DNA from 3 places in the Arthrobacter sp. P1_D12 genome. Region 3 is predicted to be linked to each of the others. Evidence: predicted binding sites of a transcription regulator. Region 3 holds the regulator's gene; each other region holds the start of a gene.
What was found. Region 3 encodes HrcA, which represses chaperone genes, less so after heat shock. Its sites were predicted from a motif close to TTNGCACTCGNNNNNNNCGAGTGCNAA; they were not measured.

Region 1 (7,013 bases), on a different contig from region 3:
GAGCGCACGCTGCTCGTCGAAAGCATGCGAGAGCACGGCCTGGGCGAGCTTCTCGCCGACCTTGCCGAGCGCGAGGTCCCGGAGGGTTCGGTGACCGCCGAACTCGAGCTGGCCTGGTGGCAGTCGGCCCTGGAGGCCATGATCAGCGGCGATGACTACCTCGCCATGTCCGACGGCGACGCCCTGCGCCAGCTTGAGGCGGAGTACCGTCTCGCGGACAACGCCCATATCGCCAGCGGCGCTGCCCGGCTGCGCTGGAACCTGTCCGAGCGCTGGCGCACTGCCATCTCGGCGTACCCCCGCCAGGCCGAGCTGTTGCGCAGCCTGCTGAAGGACGGCCGGGTGACCCTGGCAGCCCTGAGCGGCCAGGCGCAGGAGCTGCTGCCCACACTGGTGCCGGTGTGCTCCGTCAGCCCCTACCTCATGACGGGCCTGCTGCCGATCGAGCAGACTTTCGATGCCGTCGTGATCCTCGACGCCGAGACGACCTCGTTGCAGGCCGTCCTCCCGGCAATCGCCCGGTCCCGGCAGGTCATCGCCTTCGGCGACGAACAGATCGCCAGCCCCCGGACGTTTACCGTGGGTGTCGAACGGCTCGCCGCGGGGGAGAGCTCCTACCAAAGCGTTGAGAGCTCGTACCGGGCACTCTCTGCCGTGCTTCCGGTCTGGAACCTGAGGACCGTGTACCGTGCGGTCGATGAAGACCTGGTGCGCCAGCTCAGCAAGGGTTTTTACGGCGGGGAACTCACCCGCCTCCCGGAGGGTCAATCCGCCACAGGGCTGGACCGTACCCTCAGCGTGGAGTACCTCCCTGACGGCACGGGGCTGCCCAGCGCTGACCATGACGGCGTCGAATCGGTTGTTGCCGAGGTCAACCGTGCGGTGGAGCTGGTCTTCGAGCACGCCCGGCTCCGCCCCCGGACGTCGCTGGCCGTGGTGACCGGCAGCCTACGACATGCCGCCCGGATCGGCGAGGCCATCAGGGCGCAGCTGCCCAACCACCCCATGCTGGGCAGCTTTTTCAGTGCGGGGGATGAGTCCTTCCGCGTGGTGGATCTGGAACGGGCCCAGGGCCTGGTCCGCGACCACGTCATTTTTTCCCCGGGCTATGGGCGCACCCCGCATGGGCGCACCCTCCACAGCCTCGGGCCGCTTTCCGCCGAAGGTGGCCGAGCAAAATTCGCCCTGGCGATGACGCGTGCCCGCCGGTCCCTGCACGTGCTCAGCTGCTTCCGGCCCGAAGACCTTGACGTCAGCCGCCTCAGCCACGGCGCCGTGGACTTCTACGAACTCCTGGACCGTGAGATCGCGGGCAACACGGACCTTGGCAGCCCCGCCTCCCGGGCAGCGGCCAGCGAGCAGGCGCTCGGTGCCGATCCGCTCGTGGCCGACCTGGGAGACCGGCTCCGGGCCCGCGGGGCACGGGTGTGGCACCAGTACGACGGCGTCCTGAACATGGTGGCGGCCGCCGATCCGATGACCACGATCGGCCAGGACGATGCGGAGATTCCCCGTCCGGTGGCGATCGAGTCGGATGGCACCAGCCACTACCGGCGGATGAGCGTCCGGGAACGGAGCAGGCTCCGGCCGCAACTCCTGGAGCGGCTTGGCTGGCGGTACATGCCCCTGTGGACCATAGAGGTCTTCACCGACCCCTCGGCCTGCGCCGACCGGATTGGCGGCTACCTCGGGTTGGAGAAGCCCGCCGTGTCCAGCCGGTTGCGGACATCGCCCGGGTTCTTCGACGACGGCATTGAGCACCTGGCGATCGACGAGGCGCGGGCCGCCGAGCACCACGTGGCGGCCGAACCCTCGGGACAGGTATTCCGCGGCCACGAAACTGCCGGCCAAGAATTCCGCCGGCAGGCACCAGCATCCGCAATGACAGGCGATACAGGCAGTAAGGAGGCCGGCGGCATGAGTGCGGACGGCATCACCAGCAACACCGGCAAGACCGGCGACACCGACAACACGAACGACGCCGCCAAGACCGGCGACACCGGCGCCCGCGAAGCCGGCGTGGCGGGGGCCACGGCCGACACCGCGGGGCCGAAGACCGGTGAATCGACCGGCGCCGCGGCCGACACCGCTGGGCCGAAGTCCGGCGAAACGACCGGGGAATCGCCCGGCGACGGGCCGGACCAGGAGGCCGCGAAGGAGACGTCCCGCCGCTCCGAGGCACAGGCCACCGTTCCGGAGGGTGTGCTGCCGAACAAGGCGGCGGAAGACGACCCCCGGCGTTGGGGTGACCAGCCTGATAATTACGATCACGACGCCTGGCTCCAGGAACAGAAGCCTCCGCACTGGGGCTGACGGGCCCCAAGCTCGGAGCCTGCGGGCGCGGCCTGCGTCGGCGCAAACCGCCCGGCCACTGGCCCGGCGGGAACGCCCTGCTGGCTGGACAGCTAGCCCGGCGGTGACGCCACAAGCACGAAAAACAATTTGCCCTGGGTCGACGCGCCCGCCAGCCTTCGGGCCTGCTCGGCGGTCGCTGCCACCACCACCAGCCCGTCAGTCTCCGCAGTAGCGGGCCAGGGGCTGGCCTTGCCGCCCTGCGCCGACGTCCAGAGCACTGGCACGGCTTCGGCCAGGATTTGGCTTTCGCCGGGTTGTTCCATGCCGTTGCCGGCAGTCAGCACCACATTGACGAGCTGCCCGGGGGAGACGAGTTGGATGGAGGCCGGATCTGCCATCCTCAGCGGCACGGCCGCGGAGCCGCGTGGGCTTCCGGCGAGCAGGCCCGGTCCCAGGATCTGGGCGTCGGTGAGGAGCTGTCCCTGGCGCAACGGTGCGGCCAGCTGTTTTCCCTCGAAGGCGGTCTCGCTGCCGGGGCTGCCCGCAGGAATAAGGCCGCGTGGCACGCTGATCCTGCTGAGATCGCCGGGTTCCAGGGACTTTCCAGCGGGCAGATCGGCCGCGGCGGCGAAGGCTGCGACAGTGTCAGTCGGCGCTGGAGCCAGTTGCTGAACTGTCAGTCCGGCGGGGATGCAGAACAGGAGAGCCGCGATCAGCCGCCGGTTCCGGTTCAGCCAGCTGCGCAGGCGGCGCCACGACGGACGGCCGCGGGGCGGACGCCGGCGGGGTTTCGCGGGACCGATCCGACTCCGGAACGGGAGGCGTGCGGCGGAAAACGTGGCGGCAGGAAGGCTTGCGGGGCGGATCCCGGTACGGGACCAGCGGCCGGTGCCCGCTTCAGGCATTGCGGCGCGGAACGGCCTGAACGAAGGCGCGGAAGACGGCCCGGACGCCGCCGGGGCAGCCGTCTTAAACGAAGGCGGGGAAACCGCGGTGAGGAAAAGTTCCATGCCGCCACGCTACGGATCCGCGCAGAGCGGCGGCAGCCGCGGAACGTCCTATGTGGACAACGGCAACAGCGGCCAGCGCCGGGCAGTGCCCAGCATCAGCCGGCGGCCGGCGCCAACCCGGCAGGTGCCTTAGCTGGCGGCGGCGGCGGCGGGCGCGGGGGTGGCCGCGGGAGCTGCAGGAGCCGGGGAAACCGTGCTGCCCTTGGTGTCGCGCGAATCGGTCCGGTAGAAGCCGGAGCCCTTGAACACTACGCCGACGCTGTTGAACTTCTTGCGCAGCGTGCCCTGGCACTCGGGGCAGGACGTCAAGGAGTTGTCGCTGAACGACTGCACGATCTCGAAGGCGTGGCTGCAGTCCTTGCAGGCGTATGCATACGTGGGCACTGGAAATCCTCCTCAGGGGCAAACGAGCAGGTCCCGTGCCGCCGAGTCCGGATCACCGCCGATATGTCTATCGACCTGTTCCGTCTTTGGCAGTCGCAGGGCCTGAGTGCCAATTCTATCACCTTGGAAGGAACCCGGATCAGGCGGCCCGGGATCGGCCGAGCCGGATGATCCCGCCCGGGGTCAGCGCCGTGTCGACTTTCCGGTCGAACGACTCCGCGGGGATGCTGCCTGCGGGCAGCACCTCCGTGTCATAGACGACGGCGGCAGTCGGCAACGTGACAGCGTCGGCTGCCATGTCCACCGCCCCGTCGGGCGCGGAGGACATGGCAGCCAGGGCGGCAAGGAACTTGTCGTAGTAGCCGCCGCCTTGCCCGATTCGGTTGCCCGAGAAATCCACCGCGGTGGCCGGCAGGAAGATTGCGGTGGCGTCCCGCATGACTTCGGTACCGTGTCGCTCTCCGACAGGCTCCTGGATAGGCGCGTACCGGCTGCGGACAAACCCGGACTGGGGAGTCCAGTAAACCCAGCTGAGCTCGATGTCGGGTTCGCAAACGGGCAGCAGCACCTTGTGCCCGGCCTCGACCAGGGCAGTCAGCAGTGGCAGTGTGGGCGGTTCGGCGCCCACCCCGAGGTACGCAGCGAAGGTGCCCTGGCGGCCGCGGCCAAGCCCGGAGGCCCACTCGAGCCCATGGCTGGCGATGCCCGCCGCGGCGGTGTCCTGTGCGGCCAGCGGGAGTGCAGAACGCGCCGCCCTGTGGCTGGATCGAATTTCATCTTTTGACGCCATCTTGGCCCGTCCTCTGCCTCTTGCGGCCGCGCTGCACCGGGGGGCCCGGCAGGCGGTTCGCATAATGATTACGCAATGATTGGTCCCTCCGTTAGATTAGTCGTGTGAATACACCCATCGCTTCCGTCCGCAAGGCCGTTATCCCCGCCGCGGGCCTTGGTACCAGGTTTCTCCCGGCCACAAAGGCCATGCCCAAGGAAATGCTGCCTGTCGTTGACAAGCCGGCCATCCAGTACGTCGTCGAGGAGGCCGTGAATGTCGGCCTGAACGACATCCTGATGATCACTGGCCGCAACAAGCGGGCGTTGGAGGACCACTTCGACCGCGTCCCCGCGCTGGAGTCCACCCTGAAGGCGAAGGGTGACACTGCGAAGCTCGAATCCATCCAGGCCGCCAGCAACCTCGGTGACATCCACTACGTCCGCCAGGGCGATCCCATGGGCCTCGGCCACGCCGTCCTCCGGGCCAAGCAACACGTCGGGCAGGAGCCGTTCGCCGTCCTCCTGGGAGATGACCTCATTGACGCCCGCGATGAGCTCCTCAGCACCATGATCGAGGTCCAGGCCAAGACCGGCGGGTCGGTGGTCGCTCTGATCGAGGTGGACCCGTCCCAGATCAGTGCCTACGGCTGCGCGGACGTCGAGGCAATCGGCGGTGAGGACTACGTCCGCATCAACCAGCTCGTGGAGAAGCCCGATGTCGCGGACGCCCCGTCCAACCTGGCCGTGATTGGCCGCTACGTGTTGCACTCGGCCGTCTTTGAAGTGCTGGAGCGCACCGCGCCCGGCCGCGGCGGGGAAATCCAGCTCACGGACGCCCTGCAGGAACTCTCGGCCGGCACCGGCGAGGGCTACGGCGTGTACGGCGTCATCTTCCGCGGCCGTCGCTACGACACCGGCGACAAGCTCAGCTACCTCAAGGCCTGTGTCCAGCTCGCCTGCGACAGTGAGGACCTCGGCCCGGGCCTGCGCGAATGGCTGCCCGGCTTCGCGTCCAGCCTGGCCCCCAGCCTCGCCAAATAACTCCCGTGGGGGGCAGCTTCACCTGGCCGGTGACCTTGGAGAGCGGCGATATCCTGTTGCGCCCGATCCGGTACCGGGACCGCAAGGAATGGACAGCGCTCAGGTCCCGCAACTGCGAGTGGCTGGCCCCCTGGGAGGCATCGAACCCGGTCCCCGGCGGCGGCCTGCCGGACTACCGGCAAATGGTGCGCTCGCTCAAGGCGCAGGCCGCGCAGGCCACGGCCTTGCCGTTCGTAATCGCGGAATGGACTCCAGGCCATCAGGCTCCGGTGATCGTGGGGCAGCTGACGGTGTCCTCGATCGTCTGGGGGTCGGCCATGATGGCGACGCTTGGCTATTGGGTCGACAAGGAACGGGCCGGCCGGGGGATCGCCCCGACCGCCGTGGCCATGGCGACCGACTATTGCTTCGGCACCCTTGGCCTGCACCGCATGGAGATCAACATCAGGCCGGAGAACGCGCCGAGCCTGCGCGTGGTGGAGAAACTCGGGTTTCGTGACGAGGGATTCCGGCCCCGGTTCCTGCACATCAACGGTGAATGGGCAGACCACCGGACCTTCGCGCTCACGGCTGAGGAAGTGCCGGAAGGCCTTCTCGCGCGGTGGCTGAGAACCCGCCAGTCCTGATGCCCGTGATAGCCGCCTGACCAGCCACGACGCCCCGACGCCGGCCAGTCGCCGCTGCGTGCGCGACACACCCCTGACAATGCGGGGCAGCACCCCATATACCTCATACGGTTTTGAGTGTGGACTTCCCTCTTAGCAGCTCTGTGATCCTTGTCATTGCTGTTGCGCTCTGGATCGTGTGGGTGGCGCCTTACGTTCTCCGGAACGGACGCCACCAGCTGCAGCCTGCAGGCGAATTCCTGGCGGATGTCATTGACATGGAACCAGCAGATCCACATGCGGGGAAGGTTATGAAAATGGCGGCGCAGCAGGAGAAACCCATGATCAGCACACAGCGCGCAGACCCTGCCGGCGGCACACCTGGGCCCGGGGCGGGCAAAGCGGCGACCCCTCGGGTGAGCCCGATTGCTGCGGCGGGCTCCCCGGCGTTCCGGATTCGTTGGGGGCGGCTGGTGCTGGCGGTAGCCGGGCTCCTGGCGCTCCTCACGGCAGTGGTGTCCGGAGTCCTTCGACTTTTCGGCATCGGTTCAGGCTGGCTGCCGGTGACCGCCCTCTTGGGCGCCTTCGCCGCAGTGGCGCTGCTTCGCCGTCTTGCCGTCCGCGATCGCCGGCGGAAGATCAACGCTGCATTCCGTGAAGCCATGGGCAGCCCGGAACGCACCCCTGCGCGGCCGTCCGTGCCCGAACTGACCCCCTCCCTTCCCGACGGACGTCCCGCTGCCCGGCCGGAAAGCCCGCTCTTCGACGCCGAAGCGGGCCGCGACACGCCCGAGCCCGCGCCGAAGCCGCTGACCGCACTGGAACTCCGCCAGGCCGCCCTCGCTGAAGCCGTCGCCTCTGGGGATGCCTCGGCGGCCATGGCAGCCGACACGGGTGCAGTAGCGGA
Region 2 (7,013 bases), on a different contig from region 3:
GTTGAAGGCGTTGCAGTCCGCGTCCCGCACCGGGGACTCCCCACCGAAGCGGCAGTTGCCCTTCAGGAGGGTGACAACTTCCCAGCCGTGGCTTTTCGCGATGGGGCCCAGCGCCGCCATGTACTGCTGGGCATGGGAGTCACCGAGCACCACGATCCGTTTGGTGACCTTGTCCGGCTTGTTGTTCTGCAGGCACCCCTGAAGCAGGGGGTCGCTGGGGACGTTGGCGTCCGTGCACAGCCCGTCGATGTCGGCCCACTCGTTCTTCATCGCCGCCGGCGCGGGGATGATCTTGGCTTCCGGCGTGGGCTTGCCGGCGTTTTCCGGTGCCAGGGCGGCCGCGCCGGGGGTCAGTTCCTTGGGCTGGGAGGCCGCCTCGGCTTCGTCGGCCAGAAGCTGGCTCTGCCACACGGCGACGGGACCCGCCAGCAGGGCACCACAGGCGGCGATCACGACGGCGGTCCGCCAGGCGCGGCGCTTGGGCCAGTGCCATTCGCGCAGCGGCTTCTCGACGAAGCGGGTGGTGAGCACGGCCAGGACGAGGGACGCGGCAACGATGCACAGCCCCTGGAACAGGTTGGGCGCCGTGATGCCCGCCCCGGCGAGGGCCAGGACCAGCAGCGGCCAGTGCCAGAGGTAGAGCGCGTAGGAGTTATCCCCCAGCGCCACCAGGGGTTTCCAGGTCAGGAAGCGGTCAACCCCGAAGCGGCTGCCGCTTTGACCGGCGGTGATGATCGCGGCGGCGGCCAGCGTGGGCCACAGCGCGATGAATCCGGGGAACGAACGGTCCACGGTCAGCAGGAGCCCGCAGGAGAGCATGGCCACGAGGCCGGCCCAGCCGAGCACGTCGCGCAGCACCCTGCCCGGTTTCAGGTACGGCAGGGCGAGGGCCAGGAGCGAGCCGAGCGCGAACTCCCAGAGCCGAGCGCCGGTATCAAAGTAGGCGTGGGCCTGGTTCGTTGCGGTCTGCTGGATCGAGTAGGCCAGGGACACGGCGAAGATGGCGCCGAAGGCCGCGGCCAGCAGGGAGCGGTAACGCAGCAGGACGTGGTCCTGGCCGGTCCGGCGGCGGAGGAGGCGGGAAAGAAGTGCGGTGCCGGCAAAGACGAGCGGCCAGAGCACGAACACCTGGCCCTGGATTGAGAGTGACCAGAAGTGCTGGAGCGGGCTCGCGCCCGAATGGTCCTGGGCGTAGTAGTCCACGGCGCTGTCCGCCAGGAGCCAGTTCTGCCGGTACAGCAGGGAGGCCCAGGCCTGCTCAAGGACGTCGGGCCAGCGGCTTTGCGGCAGGATGGCCCAGGTGCCGGCGAGGACGCCGAGAACCACCACGACGACGGCGGGCAGCAGGCGCTTGAGCAGATGCAGCCAGTGGCTGAGCAGCCGCAGCGGCGCGCCGCTTTCGACTTTCCGCGTGAAGCTGAGTGTCATCAGGAAGGCTGAAATGAGGAGGAAGATGTCCACGCCGCCGGAGACCCGGCCCAACCACACGTGGTACGTGACCACCATGAGGACCGCGAGGGCGCGAAGGCCCTGGACTTCGGGGCGGTAGCTTGTTTTTCGGGTCGCCGGAGAACCTGCATCCGCCCGTGGCGGGGTGACGGTGGTTCGCTCGTTCGACACAAAGATCCCTTCCGGCCGGTTTCCAAAACACCAATGTTACCGAATTCCAAAACACCAATGTTACCGAAACGTAACTTTCTTTGCCAATCACACGGGCCGGCGGTGTCCTTCACACGCCTGGCCGGCGGCGCACCCAGGGTGCCGGCCGGCGCCGTCGGCCGCGGGGCGGAAGTTAGGCTGGTAGGAGTCTGAGGAGGCCGCCAAGTGATCGTGCAGGTGCGCATTTGTGTTCCGGGTGAATTGTCCGGAGTTGTTCTCGAAAGTTGTACAAACCACGTCGGCGTCTCGGAAGTGGCGCTCGCGAAGGCCTCTTCCGTCACGCCGCCCGGGGACGTTATCGAGGTCTTGCTGGCCCGGGAATCCGTGGAGGGGCTCGTGGAGAAGCTGCACGCCCTCGATGTCCAGCAGCGGGGATCGATTACGGTCATCGCACCGGACCTTGTGCTCTCGGACCGCGCCGACAGGGCGGAGGCGGAGGCTCCAGGAGAGGGCGCGGACGCCGTGATCTGGGATGAGGTGTCGCGGCAGACCGGCGAGGATTCGCGCCTGACGTGGAGTTTCCTGGCGTTCCTGGTCCTCGCGACCCAGCTGGCGGCCATCGGCATCGTGACGGACTCCACCATTGCGATCGTCGGCGCCATGGCAGTGGGCCCGGAGTTCGGCCCGCTGGCTGCCCTGGCCGTTGCCCTGGTCCGGCGCCAGCGGCGGCTCGGACGTGACGCGGCCCTGGCCCTCGGCGTTGGTTTTCCCGTCGCGATGCTGGCCGCCGCGCTGACCGCGTGGCTCTCCGTGCCACTCGGGCTGTTCCCCGCAGACGCGCTGGACCACGGTTCAGCGGTTGAATTCATTTACCACCCCGGCCCTTATTCCCTGATCGTCGCCGTCCTCGCCGGGACAGCCGGGATGCTGTCGGTCATCAGCCGGCGCTCGGCGGCGCTGATCGGGGTGTTCATCTCCGTCACCACGGTGCCGGCAGCCGGGTTCGTGGCCGTGGCACTGGTCCTGGGCGAGTACCAGAAGGCAGCCGGCTCTGCCCTGCAACTGTTCCTGAACCTGCTCGGAATCGTCGTGGCCGCCGTCGGCGTCCTGCTGTTTTACCGGCTGGTGACCAAGCGACTGGCGCCGGACACCGCCCGCAAGCTGCGGCGCAGGGCGGACCGCTCCCAGCACTGACACACGGGCGCCGCAGGTATCGGCCACGGCCCACGGCGCCCCGAGTCCGCCGGAAATGCCGGGATCTTCGTGGCCGAATCCGAGCAAACCTGCGGCCAAAAGCGCGACGAAACCCCTAACGAAAAAAGGGACGGCCCGGCAGATGCCGGACCGTCCCCCTGCGGGCAGAGCCTAGTGCTTGTGCCCTGCGTGCTCGTCTTCGTCAGCCGGCTTTTCCACCACGAGGGTTTCCGTGGTGAGGACCAGTGCCGCGATGGAGGCCGCGTTGCGCAGAGCCGCACGCGTCACCTTGACCGGGTCGATCACGCCAGCGGCGATCAGGTCTTCGTATTCGCCGGACTTTGCGTTGAAGCCCTGGTTCACGGCGGATTCGGCGACCTTGGCAACGACGACGTAGCCGTCGAAGCCGGCGTTCTGGGCGATCCAGCGCAGCGGCTGGGTCAGGGCGCGGCGGACAATGCCGACGGCGGCAGCCGCGTCACCTTCGAGGGCCTGGACGGCAGCGTCCTCGTCGAGCGCCTTCAGCGCGTGGATGAGGGCGGAGCCGCCGCCGGCCACGATGCCCTCTTCGAGGGCAGCGCGGGTGGAGGACACGGCGTCCTCGATGCGGTGCTTCTTTTCCTTCAGCTCAACCTCGGTGGCAGCGCCGACCTTGATCACGCCGATGCCGCCGGCCAGCTTGGCCAGGCGTTCCTGCAGCTTTTCCTTGTCCCAGTCCGAATCGGTGCGGGTCAGCTCGGCGCGCAGCTGGGCAACACGGGCGGCGACGTCCTCGGCCGAACCGGCGCCGTCGACGATCGTGGTGTTGTCCTTGGTGACCGTGATGCGGCGCGCGGTGCCGAGCACCTCAAGGCCAACGGTGTCCAGGCTCAGGCCCAGCTCCGCGGAGACAACCTGCGCACCGGTGAGGGTCGCGATGTCCTGCAGCATGGCCTTGCGGCGGTCACCGAAGCCCGGAGCCTTGACGGCGACCACGTTCAGCGTGCCGCGGATGCGGTTGACGATCAGCGTGGACAGGGCCTCGCCCTCGACGTCTTCGGCGATGATGAAGAGCGGCTTGGAGCTCTGCAGCGCCTTTTCCAGCAGCGGCAGGAAATCCTGCACCGAGGAGATCTTGCCCTGGTTGATCAGGATCAGTGCGTCCTCGAGGACGGCCTCCTGGCGCTCCGCGTCAGTGACGAAGTACGGGGACAGGTAGCCCTTGTCGAACTGCATGCCCTCGGTCAGGACCAGCTCGGTCTGCGTGGTGGAGGACTCCTCGATGGTGATCACACCATCCTTGCCGACCTTGCCAAACGCCTCGGCCAGGAGCTCGCCGACCTCGTCGCTCTGGGCGGAGATTGCGGCCACGTTGGCGACCTGCGTGCCTTCAACCGGGCGCGCGTTCTGCAGCAGGCGGGCGGCGACGGCCTCGACGGAAACCTCGATGCCGCGCTTGATTTCGCCCGGTGCGGCGCCTGCCGCTACGTTGCGCAGGCCTTCCTTGACCAGGGCCTGGGCCAGGACGGTGGCGGTGGTGGTGCCGTCGCCGGCAACATCGTTGGTCTTGGTGGCGACCTCCTTGGCGAGCTGCGCGCCAAGGTTCTCGTAGGGGTCGTCCAGCTCGACTTCACGGGCGATCGTTACACCATCGTTGGTGATCGTGGGGGCGCCCCACTTCTTGTCCAGCACAACGTTGCGGCCGCGCGGGCCCAGCGTGACCTTGACGGTGTTGGCGAGCTTATCGATGCCGGCTTCAAGCGACCGGCGGGCAGCGTCGTTAAACGCAAGCTGCTTTGCCATGGTTTTGTCCTTTCAAGACAGAACCCCGCGCAACTGATCCGTTCATTGCGAAGGATCGGCTGCGCGGGGGTCCAAGAGAGTTACTTTACGACGATCGCCAGAACGTCGCGGGCGGAGAGTACGAGGTACTCGGTGCCGCCGGTCTTGACTTCGGTTCCGCCGTACTTGGAGTAGATGACGACGTCGCCGACGGCAACGTCAACGGGAACGCGGTTGCCGTTGTCATCGAAGCGGCCGGGGCCTACTGCAACAACTTCGCCTTCCTGCGGCTTCTCCTGCGCGGAGTCCGGGATAACCAGGCCGGAAGCCGTGGTCTGCTCGGCTTCGAGCGGGCGGACAACAATACGATCCTCAAGAGGCTTAATAGAGACCGACACTCGGACCTCTCCTTTTCGTCAGCAAATTCGTGGACTATGAAGCGGTGATGCCAAGGCGCACAGACCGTCGTCGCGGTGCCGGCAGCGTGCCTGGCGGAACGCGCTTCATGTGTTAGCACCCTCCTAGGGAGAGTGCTAATGACGACTCTATGTAAATGGTTAGCACTCGGTCAAGGCGAGTGCCAGAAATTCGTTCCGGGTGAACATTTCCCCGTAGGAGGACATGCCCATTTTTTGTTGCGGCCAGAGGACACTTGGGCATCGTGCTCACTGCCCGCGCTGAGCAATGGACTTGCCCATCATGCGTGGGCTGCCGGGGAGGACATGCCCAACGGGTGCGGGCAGCCCGGGAGGACATGTCCCTTCGTGGCGCAGGAGGCTGGGCATGTCCCGCGGCCTGTGGTCGTTGGCCGTTTGGCGGTGCGGTGCGCGCCCACCAGCGCCCTTTAGCCTGCCTACTCGCTGGCTACTGGTCTGCGAGGTCGTCGAAGTCCACGTCCTCGCCGTCGTCTTCGTCCGTGTTCTGGCCTTCGTCATTCCGGTGCCGGAACGACAGCACGGCGCCGGCGGCGGCCAGCAGAATGCCGGCGATGAGGAAGATGATGCCGCCGAGCCGGGCCGCGGCATAGGTCTCGCGGATGGCCCTGGCCTCGTCCGTGGCGTCCTGGACGTTCTTGCCGCCGACGGAATACACGGTGGCGTTGAAGGAATCGAGGAAGAAGATAATCACCAAAAGTGCGACGGACACGACGGCGATCACCGCGCCGGCAATCAGCGCCGGTTTTGCGTAGCGGGCCAGTCCCTGCGGGCGCCGGCGCCCCGGCCCGGCGTCGTCGTTGCCAACCGTGTCCTGCCCGGCCGTGTCCGCTGAGATGCTGTCGCCTGTGCCGCTGTCTTCCATGCCATCAAGCCTAGCCCCCGCCGTCCGGTCACAGCGCGCCCGCGGACCTCAACTACGCTGGATGGCATGACTGACGCACCGCAGGAACATATTGCCCCGATCCTCACCCCCGAGGGCTGGGAGCTGCTGGCGTCGTTGGGCCCGTACCGCGAGGACGAGGCCTTCCGCCTCACGGCGTCGCTGCGCAAGGCCGGCCACTCCCCCGAGCTGGTCTCGGCCGTGCTCACCCAGTCCCGGCTGCGGACCAAGGCCGAGGCGAAGTTCGGCGAATTCGCCCGGCAGATGATTTTCACGAAGGCCGGCCTGGAACAGGCCACCCGGCTCACGGTGGCGGCACGGCACGCGCAGCGGTTCGCGGAGGCCGGGATCGGCCACGTCGCGGATCTCGGCTGCGGGCTCGGGGCGGACTCCATGGCCCTGGCCTCCCTGGACCTGGTGGTCACCGCCGTGGAAATTGATGAGGCCACGGCCGCCTGCGCCACGATGAACCTGATCCCGTTCCGCAATGCCACGGTGGTCCATTCCGATGCAACGTCGGTTTCGCTCGAGGGGGTCGACGGCGTCTGGCTCGACCCGGCCCGGCGCACGACGTCCACCTCGGGTACCAAACGGATCTGGGATCCGGAGGATTTCTCCCCGCCGCTGTCCTTCGTGGAGTCACTCGCAGGCTCCGGCCGCGCCGTCGGCGTGAAGATGGGACCGGGCATGCCGCACGATTCCGTGCCGGCCGGCTGCGAGGCGCAGTGGGTCTCCGTGGGCGGGGACGTGACCGAGGTGGCCCTGTGGTTCAACGCGGTGCGGCGTCCCGGGGTGCGGCGCGCAGCCCTCGTGCTCGGCCCCCTTGGTTCCGCTGAGCTCACCAGCGGCGAGGACTTCGGTGCCGGCCCGGTGGCGCCCGTGGGACCCGTGGAGGGGTACCTGTACGAGCCTGACGGCGCGGTAATCCGCGCCGGCCTGGTGGCCGACGTCGCCCTCCGACTGGGCGGGCACCTCGTGGACGAGCACATCGCCTACATCTGCGCCCCGGAGCTGCATGACACCCCGTTCGCCAAGGCGTACAGGGTCCTGGAGGTGATGCCGTTCAACGTCAAGGCACTCAAGGCCTGGGTCAAGGATCAAGGCATCGGGGTCCTGGACATCAAGAAGCGCGGTATGGCTGT
Region 3 (7,013 bases):
TGGAAAAGCAGAAGGAAGGCAAGAAGCGCATGAAGATGGTGGGCCGCGTCGAAGTGCCGCAGGAGGCTTTCATCGCCGCGCTGACAACGGACGAGTCCAAGGACAAGGCCAAGAAGTAACGGTGCAGGTAATGACTGTTGCTGCAGTATCGGCAGGCCGGGCCCGTGCCTAGCGTTCTTCCCCTCGGCGACCCGGCGCCGGTGGACGGGCTGCTGCCCGCCCAGGCCGGTGAGGGCGCCGATCAGCGCGCTTTCGGGCTGTACGTGCACATCCCGTTCTGCGCCGTCCGTTGCGGGTACTGCGATTTCAACACCTACACCGCCACCGAGCTGGGCGGCGGTGCCTCCCAGGGCGCCTACGCCGCCACCGCGATCGCGGAGGTGGAGTTCGCCGCCGCGGCCCTGAGGGGCAGCGGCCTGCCCGACCGTCCCCTCAGCACGGTCTTCTTCGGCGGCGGCACCCCCACGCTGCTGCCGGCGGAGGACCTGGCGCGCATCCTCACAGCCGCGATCGACGCCTGGGGACTGCAGCCCGGCGCCGAGGTGACCACCGAGGCGAACCCCGATTCCGTCACGCCCGCATCCCTGCAGCTGCTGGCCGACGCCGGGTTCACCCGCGTCTCCTTCGGCATGCAGTCGGCCGTGCCGCACGTCCTGAAGGTCCTGGACCGCACCCACACGCCCAGCCGGGTGCCCGAGGTGGTGCAGTGGGCGCGTAGTGCCGGGCTCTCGGTCAGCCTCGACCTCATATACGGGACGCCGGGGGAGTCGCTGGAGGACTGGCGCTACTCGCTCGAGACCGCACTGTCCTACGCCCCCGACCACATCAGCGCCTATGCCCTGATCGTTGAAGACGGCACCAAGCTTGCCGCGCAGATCCGCCGTGGCGAAGTGCCGGAAATCGACGACGACGACCACGCCGCCAAATACGAACTCGCCGACGAACTGATTTCCGCCGCCGGGCTCAACTGGTACGAGGTCAGCAACTGGTCCCGCACCCCCGAACAGGCCTGCCGGCACAACCTCGCCTACTGGCGCGGGGACGACTGGTGGGGCATCGGGCCCGGGGCACACTCGCATGTGGGCGGCGTCCGCTGGTGGAACGTCAAGCACCCCACCGCCTACGCCAACCGCCTCGGCGCCGGCGCCTCACCCGCCGCCGGACGCGAAACGCTGGACTCCGAAACCCGAAACGTGGAACGGGTCATGCTCGAGGCCCGGCTCAATTCCGGACTCGACATCCCAAGCCTCGGCGGCCTGGGGGACACCGGCAGGCACGCTGTCGCGGGGCTGATCGCGGACGGCCTCGTGGACCCCGCGGCGGCTTTCAAAGGCCGGCTCATTCTCACGCTTAAGGGCCGGCTGCTGGCCGACGCCGTCGTCCGCAGGATCCTGCCGGACTAGTCTGCCCGGCAAAGCCTCCAATAGTTGGCTGCCGCATCAGCGGCCACAACACACCCTGCCGCACAAAACAGAGCCGGCCGCTGCCCCTGAAGGGCGGCGGCCGGCTCTCTTGCTTGGTCCGGGCAGGCCGGCTATTTGATCCAGCGCAGGTTGAACTCGTAGCGGTGCGGCTGGCCGCGGTTGACGTGGATGCCTGCCGCCACCGAGAAGCACGTCACGGCGATCCAGATCACTGTGGCGAGTACGGCGAAGAGGTTGCCCACTACCGGGATGAAGACCAGCAGATTGGCCAGCACTGCGGCTAGGGTCGGCGGCAGCGTGAAATTGAGGGCTTCCTTGGATTCCTGTGCGGTGAACGGGCCGCGGTCCTTGAAGATGAGGTAGATCAGCAACGACGGCACGCAGCCCAGGATGCCGCCGAAGTGCGCGAGCGTGGCCCACTGGCGGTCCTCGCTGGCCGTCAGCGGCAGCGCGTTTGCCGGAACGCCATGGTACGGGGGCTGGCCATGGCCAGCCTGATTGCCCGTGTGTTCGCGTGCGTTATCTGCCACGGTGTAGCCCTTCGGATTGCGGTGATGCGTTGCTGCCTGGGTTGTGCCTGAAATAGCCGGGACCGCACCGGAAGCGCGGCCGCCGTTTCAAGAATACTTGCTCGGGCCCGGAAATGGAGATCACGGGCGGCCGCCGCGGCGGACTAGGGCACGGTGAGGAAGTCAATGACCTCTTCCACGCGGCCAAGCAGCGACGCCTCCAGATCAGCGTAGCTGCGGACAGCCCCCAGGAGTTTCTGCCAGCCGAGGCCGATGTCCTCCTTTGTGGAGTGGGGCCAGCCGAAAGCCATCAGGATCCCGGTCTTCCAGTCCGTGCCGCGGGGGATCACGGGCCACTGCTCGATCCCCAGGACCGCGGGCCGGATGGCCTGCCACACGTCAACGTAGGGGTGCCCCACAATCAGGACGTTGCCGGCGGCGCCCGGTGAGGCCATGACGGCGTCGGCGATCCGCGACTCCTTGGAGTCGGACACGAGGTGGTCTACGAGTACGCCGAGGCGCCGGCCAGGGCCCGGGCCGAAGTCCGCCACGGCGGCCGCGAGGTCGTCAATGCCGTGCAGGGGCTCGACGACGATGCCCTCCACCCGGAGGTCATCGCCCCACACTTTCTCCACCAGCTCGGCGTCGTGCTTTCCTTCCACCCAGATGCGGCTGGCCTTGGCCACCTGTGCGCGCTGCCCCGCCACCCGCACCGAGCCCGACGCCGTACGGCCGGCCCCGGCGGCCGGTGCCGTCTTCTTCGGGGCCGGCGGCATCAGGCGGATGGGCTGGCCGTCCAAGAGGAAGCCGAAGCCGAGACGGAAGGACCGCGACTTGCCCCGCCGGTCCTCCAGGGCCACCACGTGCATGCCGCCGGACTTCTCCACCCGGGTTACGGCGCCCACCCAACCGGACTGGACCTCCTCGAGGACCATCCCGCGTTCCACCGGGACTTCCGGCAACTGGGTCTTGGCGGGGGCGGACAGGTCCTGGGGTCCCCAGTTCTGGTACGACATCTCTACACGCTAACTTTGCACTCGGAATGTACGGGCGGTCGGTGGAACTCTCCGGGGGCCGGAACCGGACCGCGACGACGCGGCAACGGCAGCGGCTGCCACGGTCTCGGCGCCGGCGTGACGGGAATCGCGTTCCCGCGGGCCACGCCTGGAGCGAATCCAATGCTAACAACGCGGCGACTCATATTAGACTGGTTAGCACTTAGGCATGTCGAGTGCTAACCCTTGTCCTGTGTCGGGCCGTCCGTGCACCACTTGTGGACCCGGACGGACGAGGGGAGTGGCACCGGCTGCGGGACAGTCGACAGGAGGTGGAGCGTGAGCGAACCGCGCAAACTCGAAGTGCTGCGCGCCATCGTGGAGGACTACGTCCATTCGCGTGAGCCCGTTGGTTCCAAAGCGCTCGTTGAACGGCACCATCTCGGCGTCTCGAGCGCCACGATCCGAAATGACATGGCGGCGCTGGAAGACGAGGGTCTGATCACGGCACCGCATACGAGCGCCGGCCGGATCCCCACTGACAAGGGCTACCGGCTGTTCGTCGACCAGATCTCGGCGGTGAAGCCGTTGTCGCCGGCCGAGCGCCGGGCCATCCAGGCGCTGCTGGAAGGATCCGAGGACCTCGACGACATCCTTGACCGGACCGTGAGGCTCCTCTCGCACCTGACCAACCAGGTCGCCGTCGTGCAGTATCCGCTGCGCAGCCGCGCCCGGGTGCGGCACATCGAGTTCGTGCTGCTGGCGCCCCGGAAAGTGCTGGCGGTCCTGATCGCTGACACCGGCAAGGTGGAGCAGCGCGTGATCGACGTCGGGCAGGACATTCCCGACGACGCGCTGGCGGAATTGCGGACGAGCTTTCTGGCCAGCCTGTCCGGTACACCGCTGAGCCTGATGCCGCAGCTGCTGCCCGCCGTCGTTGCCGGCGGCCCGCCCGCGCGGCGCGGAGCAGCCCAGGCGCTGGCCCGCGGCCTCGAGGCCCTGGCCACGAGCAGCCGTGAAGAGCGCATGGTCATGGCCGGCACCGCCAACCTGGCCCGCTCCAATGTGGACTTCCCGCTCAGCATCGGCCCCGTGCTGGAGGCCCTCGAGGAACAGGTGGTCATGCTCCGCCTGCTCAGCGAAATGGCCGAAGACCCGCGCGGCGTGACCGTCAGCATCGGTCGGGAAAACCCCTACGACGGTCTCGCCGAGGCCTCGGTCGTGGCCACTGCATACGGGCCGGACGCCACGGCCAAGGTCGGAGTGCTTGGGCCCACCCGGATGGACTATCCCACCACCATGGCGGCCGTCCGAGCGGTGGCCCGCTACCTTTCGAGGATCCTGGGCCCCTGACAGGCCCGGGACCGAATACGACTTCTTGCCCCACAGGCAGTGCCCACAGGCAGTACAACAAGGAAGAGATACACACTTTGAGCAGCCACTACGACGTTCTTGGAGTCTCCCGCGACGCATCGGGGGAGGAGATCAAGAAGGCCTACCGGAAACTGGCCCGGACCCTGCACCCGGACGTGAACCCCGGGGAGGACGCCTCGGACAGGTTCAAGGCCGTCACGCACGCCTACGAGGTCCTCTCCGATCCGCAGAAGCGCCGGGTCTATGACACCACGGGCAACGAGAACGGTACCGACAACGGGTTCGGCGGCGGCAGCTACTCGGGCCAGGGCTTCGCCTTCCAGGACATCTTCGAGACCTTCTTCGGCGCCGGTGGCGGCCAGGGCGGCCCGTCGTCCCGGGTCCGCCGCGGCCAGGACGCGCTGATCAGCGTCCGGATCGACCTCCGCGATGCGGTGTTCGGCGTGAACAAAAAGCTCGAGGTCGACACGGCCGTCATCTGCCCCACCTGCGAGGGGTCCTGCTGCCGGGAAGGCACCCACCCGGTCCGCTGCGACATCTGTGGCGGCAGCGGTCAGGTCCAGCGCGCCGTGCGGTCCATCCTGGGCCAGGTCATGACGTCCGCCCCCTGCGGGTCTTGCGAGGGCTTCGGCACCGTCATTAAGGACCCGTGCAACGAATGCAGCGGCCAGGGCCGGATCCGCAGCCGCCGCTCCCTCACCGTCAAGGTCCCGGCCGGTGTGGCCACCGGCACCCGCATCCAGCTGTCCGGCCAGGGCGAGGCCGGCCCCGCCGGCGGCCCCGCCGGGGACCTGTACGTGGAGATCAGGGTCAACAACGACGCCACTTACGTGCGTGAGGGCGATGACCTCCACGCGAGCCTCAACATTCCCATGACGGCGGCCGCCCTCGGCACCGAAATATCCCTCGACACCTTCGACGGACAGCAGGAGATCGACGTCAAGGCCGGCACCCAGTCCGGCGAGATCATCACCCTTCGCGGTCTCGGCGTCACGCACCTGCGCGGCCACGGCCGCGGTGATCTGAAGGTGCACCTGCAGGTGGAAACGCCGGTCAAGCTCGATCACGTCCAGGAGGAACTTCTCCGCCAGCTGGCCAAGCACCGCGGTGAGCACCTCACGGAAGGAAAGCTCGCGGCCAGCGGCGGCGTCTTCGCCAAACTGCGGGACCGGCTCGGTAACCTGTAGCGGTGAGTAACCCGGTCTTCTTCACCGCCCCAGGCGCCCTGGACCAGCAGGTCCCCGGCTCGGCCTTCGTCCTCGGGGGCACCGAGGCCCGCCACGCCGTCACCGTCAAACGGATCGGCGTCGGCGAAGCCGTCGACATCGCGGACGGCGCCGGCAAGCGCCTGACCGGCACCGTGACAGCCGTCGCTGCCGGGGAGCTGACCGTCGAATGCGTGGGCCTGGCTGAGGAACCACGGCCCGGAACACGGCTGGTCCTGGTCCAGGCCCTCGCCAAGGGCGACCGCGATGAACTGGCGGCCGAGACCGCGACCGAGTTGGGCATCGACGCCGTCATTCCCTGGCAGGCCGAGCGGTCCATTGTGCGGTGGAAGGCTGAGCGGGCCGCGAAGGCACATGCCAAGTGGCAGTCGGTGGTGACGGCAGCTGCCAAGCAGGCGCGCCGGGCATGGATTCCCGAGGTCCGGGCCGCCGTCGACGGCGCCGGGCTGCAGACGGTCGTAGCGGCGGCAGACCTCGCCGTCATCCTGCACGAGGACGCTGTGCGCCCGCTGCGGCAGGTACTCGAGGCCTGGCTGGAAAGTGTTGGGCCCGGCGAGGTTGTGGCAGACGATGCCGGATCCCGTGAGGTCCTGCTGATCGTGGGTCCGGAGGGCGGGATCAGTCCGCGGGAGGTGACCCGGCTTTGCGACGCCGGCGCAGTTACGGCCCTTTTGGGGCACCATGTGCTGCGTTCGTCCACGGCCGGGCCCGCCGCCACTGTGCTGGCCAGCGATATCCTCGGCCGCTGGTGACCTGCGGCAGCCGGCGCCGCAGGTGACGTGATGCCTTGTTGAGGTGACGGCTATTTGACCGTAAACCCGCGGGTGTCCTGGAATACTTCCTTGGCGCTGTCGGATGCGTCCACCTGGGACACCCGGACCTCGTAATTGCCCGGGCCGAGGTTCACGGACAAGGTGAACAACCCGGGCCGGGCTGCATCGGCCGAGGCGGTGGCGCTGCCGTTGAGATACGCGGTCTTGGCGTTGTCGCCGTCGCCGTCAACCTTGAGGATCGCCCAGCGGAGCTTCCCGCCCTGGACGGTGCTGCGGCCACTGATCTTGACCGAACCGTCGGCCACGGACGTGCCCTCCTGCGGATCAATGATCCACACAGGTGCCACCATCCCGGCGCTGCGGGACGTCGGCTCGCCCAGCCGGACATGGTTGAACGCGACGTAGTCGGTGTGCCCGTCCACCAGCACAACCACCTGGACCTGCTGTCCGGCATCGATGAGGCCGGCGCTGGCCGCGGCAGCTGTCGCCGTGTAGACGAGCTGCTGGATGGCGCGCTCGGCCATGGCCGCATCCACGTTGCTGTTGAAGGCATCAGCGGAGACATCCACCGTGATGACGTTCTTGCCGGAAATCGACGTCGCCAGCTTCTTCGGATTTTGCCAGGGCGTGAAAAAATCCGGGTCCAAGGGCTTCTGCGACATCATGACCCGAAGGGCGCGGGTGACGGGATTGTCCTGATCCGGAACGTCGC

Region 1: the regulator HrcA is predicted to act here: its motif matches at 3,776-3,802, upstream of AC1DZV_RS05940 (FmdB family zinc ribbon protein).
Region 2: the regulator HrcA is predicted to act here: its motif matches at 5,112-5,138, upstream of groES (co-chaperone GroES).

What each region holds. Positions count from the first base shown of each region.
Region 1 covers NZ_JBFUAR010000005.1:311,441-318,453, forward strand. Annotated here, with positions in the region: gene AC1DZV_RS05925 (AAA family ATPase) at 1-2,313, shown strand, start outside; gene AC1DZV_RS05930 (RcpC/CpaB family pilus assembly protein) at 2,406-3,305, opposite strand; gene AC1DZV_RS05935 (hypothetical protein) at 3,304-3,438, shown strand; gene AC1DZV_RS05940 (FmdB family zinc ribbon protein) at 3,435-3,689, opposite strand; gene AC1DZV_RS05945 (5-formyltetrahydrofolate cyclo-ligase) at 3,829-4,479, opposite strand; gene galU (UTP--glucose-1-phosphate uridylyltransferase GalU) at 4,584-5,501, shown strand; gene AC1DZV_RS05955 (GNAT family N-acetyltransferase) at 5,507-6,127, shown strand; gene AC1DZV_RS05960 (hypothetical protein) at 6,271-7,013, shown strand, end outside.
Region 2 covers NZ_JBFUAR010000005.1:290,317-297,329, reverse strand. Annotated here, with positions in the region: gene AC1DZV_RS05875 (acyltransferase family protein) at 1-1,620, opposite strand, end outside; gene AC1DZV_RS05870 (DUF389 domain-containing protein) at 1,825-2,793, shown strand; gene groL (chaperonin GroEL) at 2,965-4,575, opposite strand; gene groES (co-chaperone GroES) at 4,656-4,952, opposite strand; gene AC1DZV_RS05855 (hypothetical protein) at 5,419-5,853, opposite strand; gene AC1DZV_RS05850 (class I SAM-dependent methyltransferase) at 5,920-7,013, shown strand, end outside.
Region 3 covers NZ_JBFUAR010000014.1:121,639-128,651, reverse strand. Annotated here, with positions in the region: gene lepA (translation elongation factor 4) at 1-119, shown strand, start outside; gene hemW (radical SAM family heme chaperone HemW) at 165-1,403, shown strand; gene AC1DZV_RS12275 (DUF4870 domain-containing protein) at 1,535-1,954, opposite strand; gene AC1DZV_RS12270 (DUF3097 domain-containing protein) at 2,098-2,949, opposite strand; gene hrcA (heat-inducible transcriptional repressor HrcA) at 3,268-4,281, shown strand; gene dnaJ (molecular chaperone DnaJ) at 4,359-5,489, shown strand; gene AC1DZV_RS12255 (16S rRNA (uracil(1498)-N(3))-methyltransferase) at 5,492-6,280, shown strand; gene AC1DZV_RS12250 (GerMN domain-containing protein) at 6,331-7,013, opposite strand, start outside.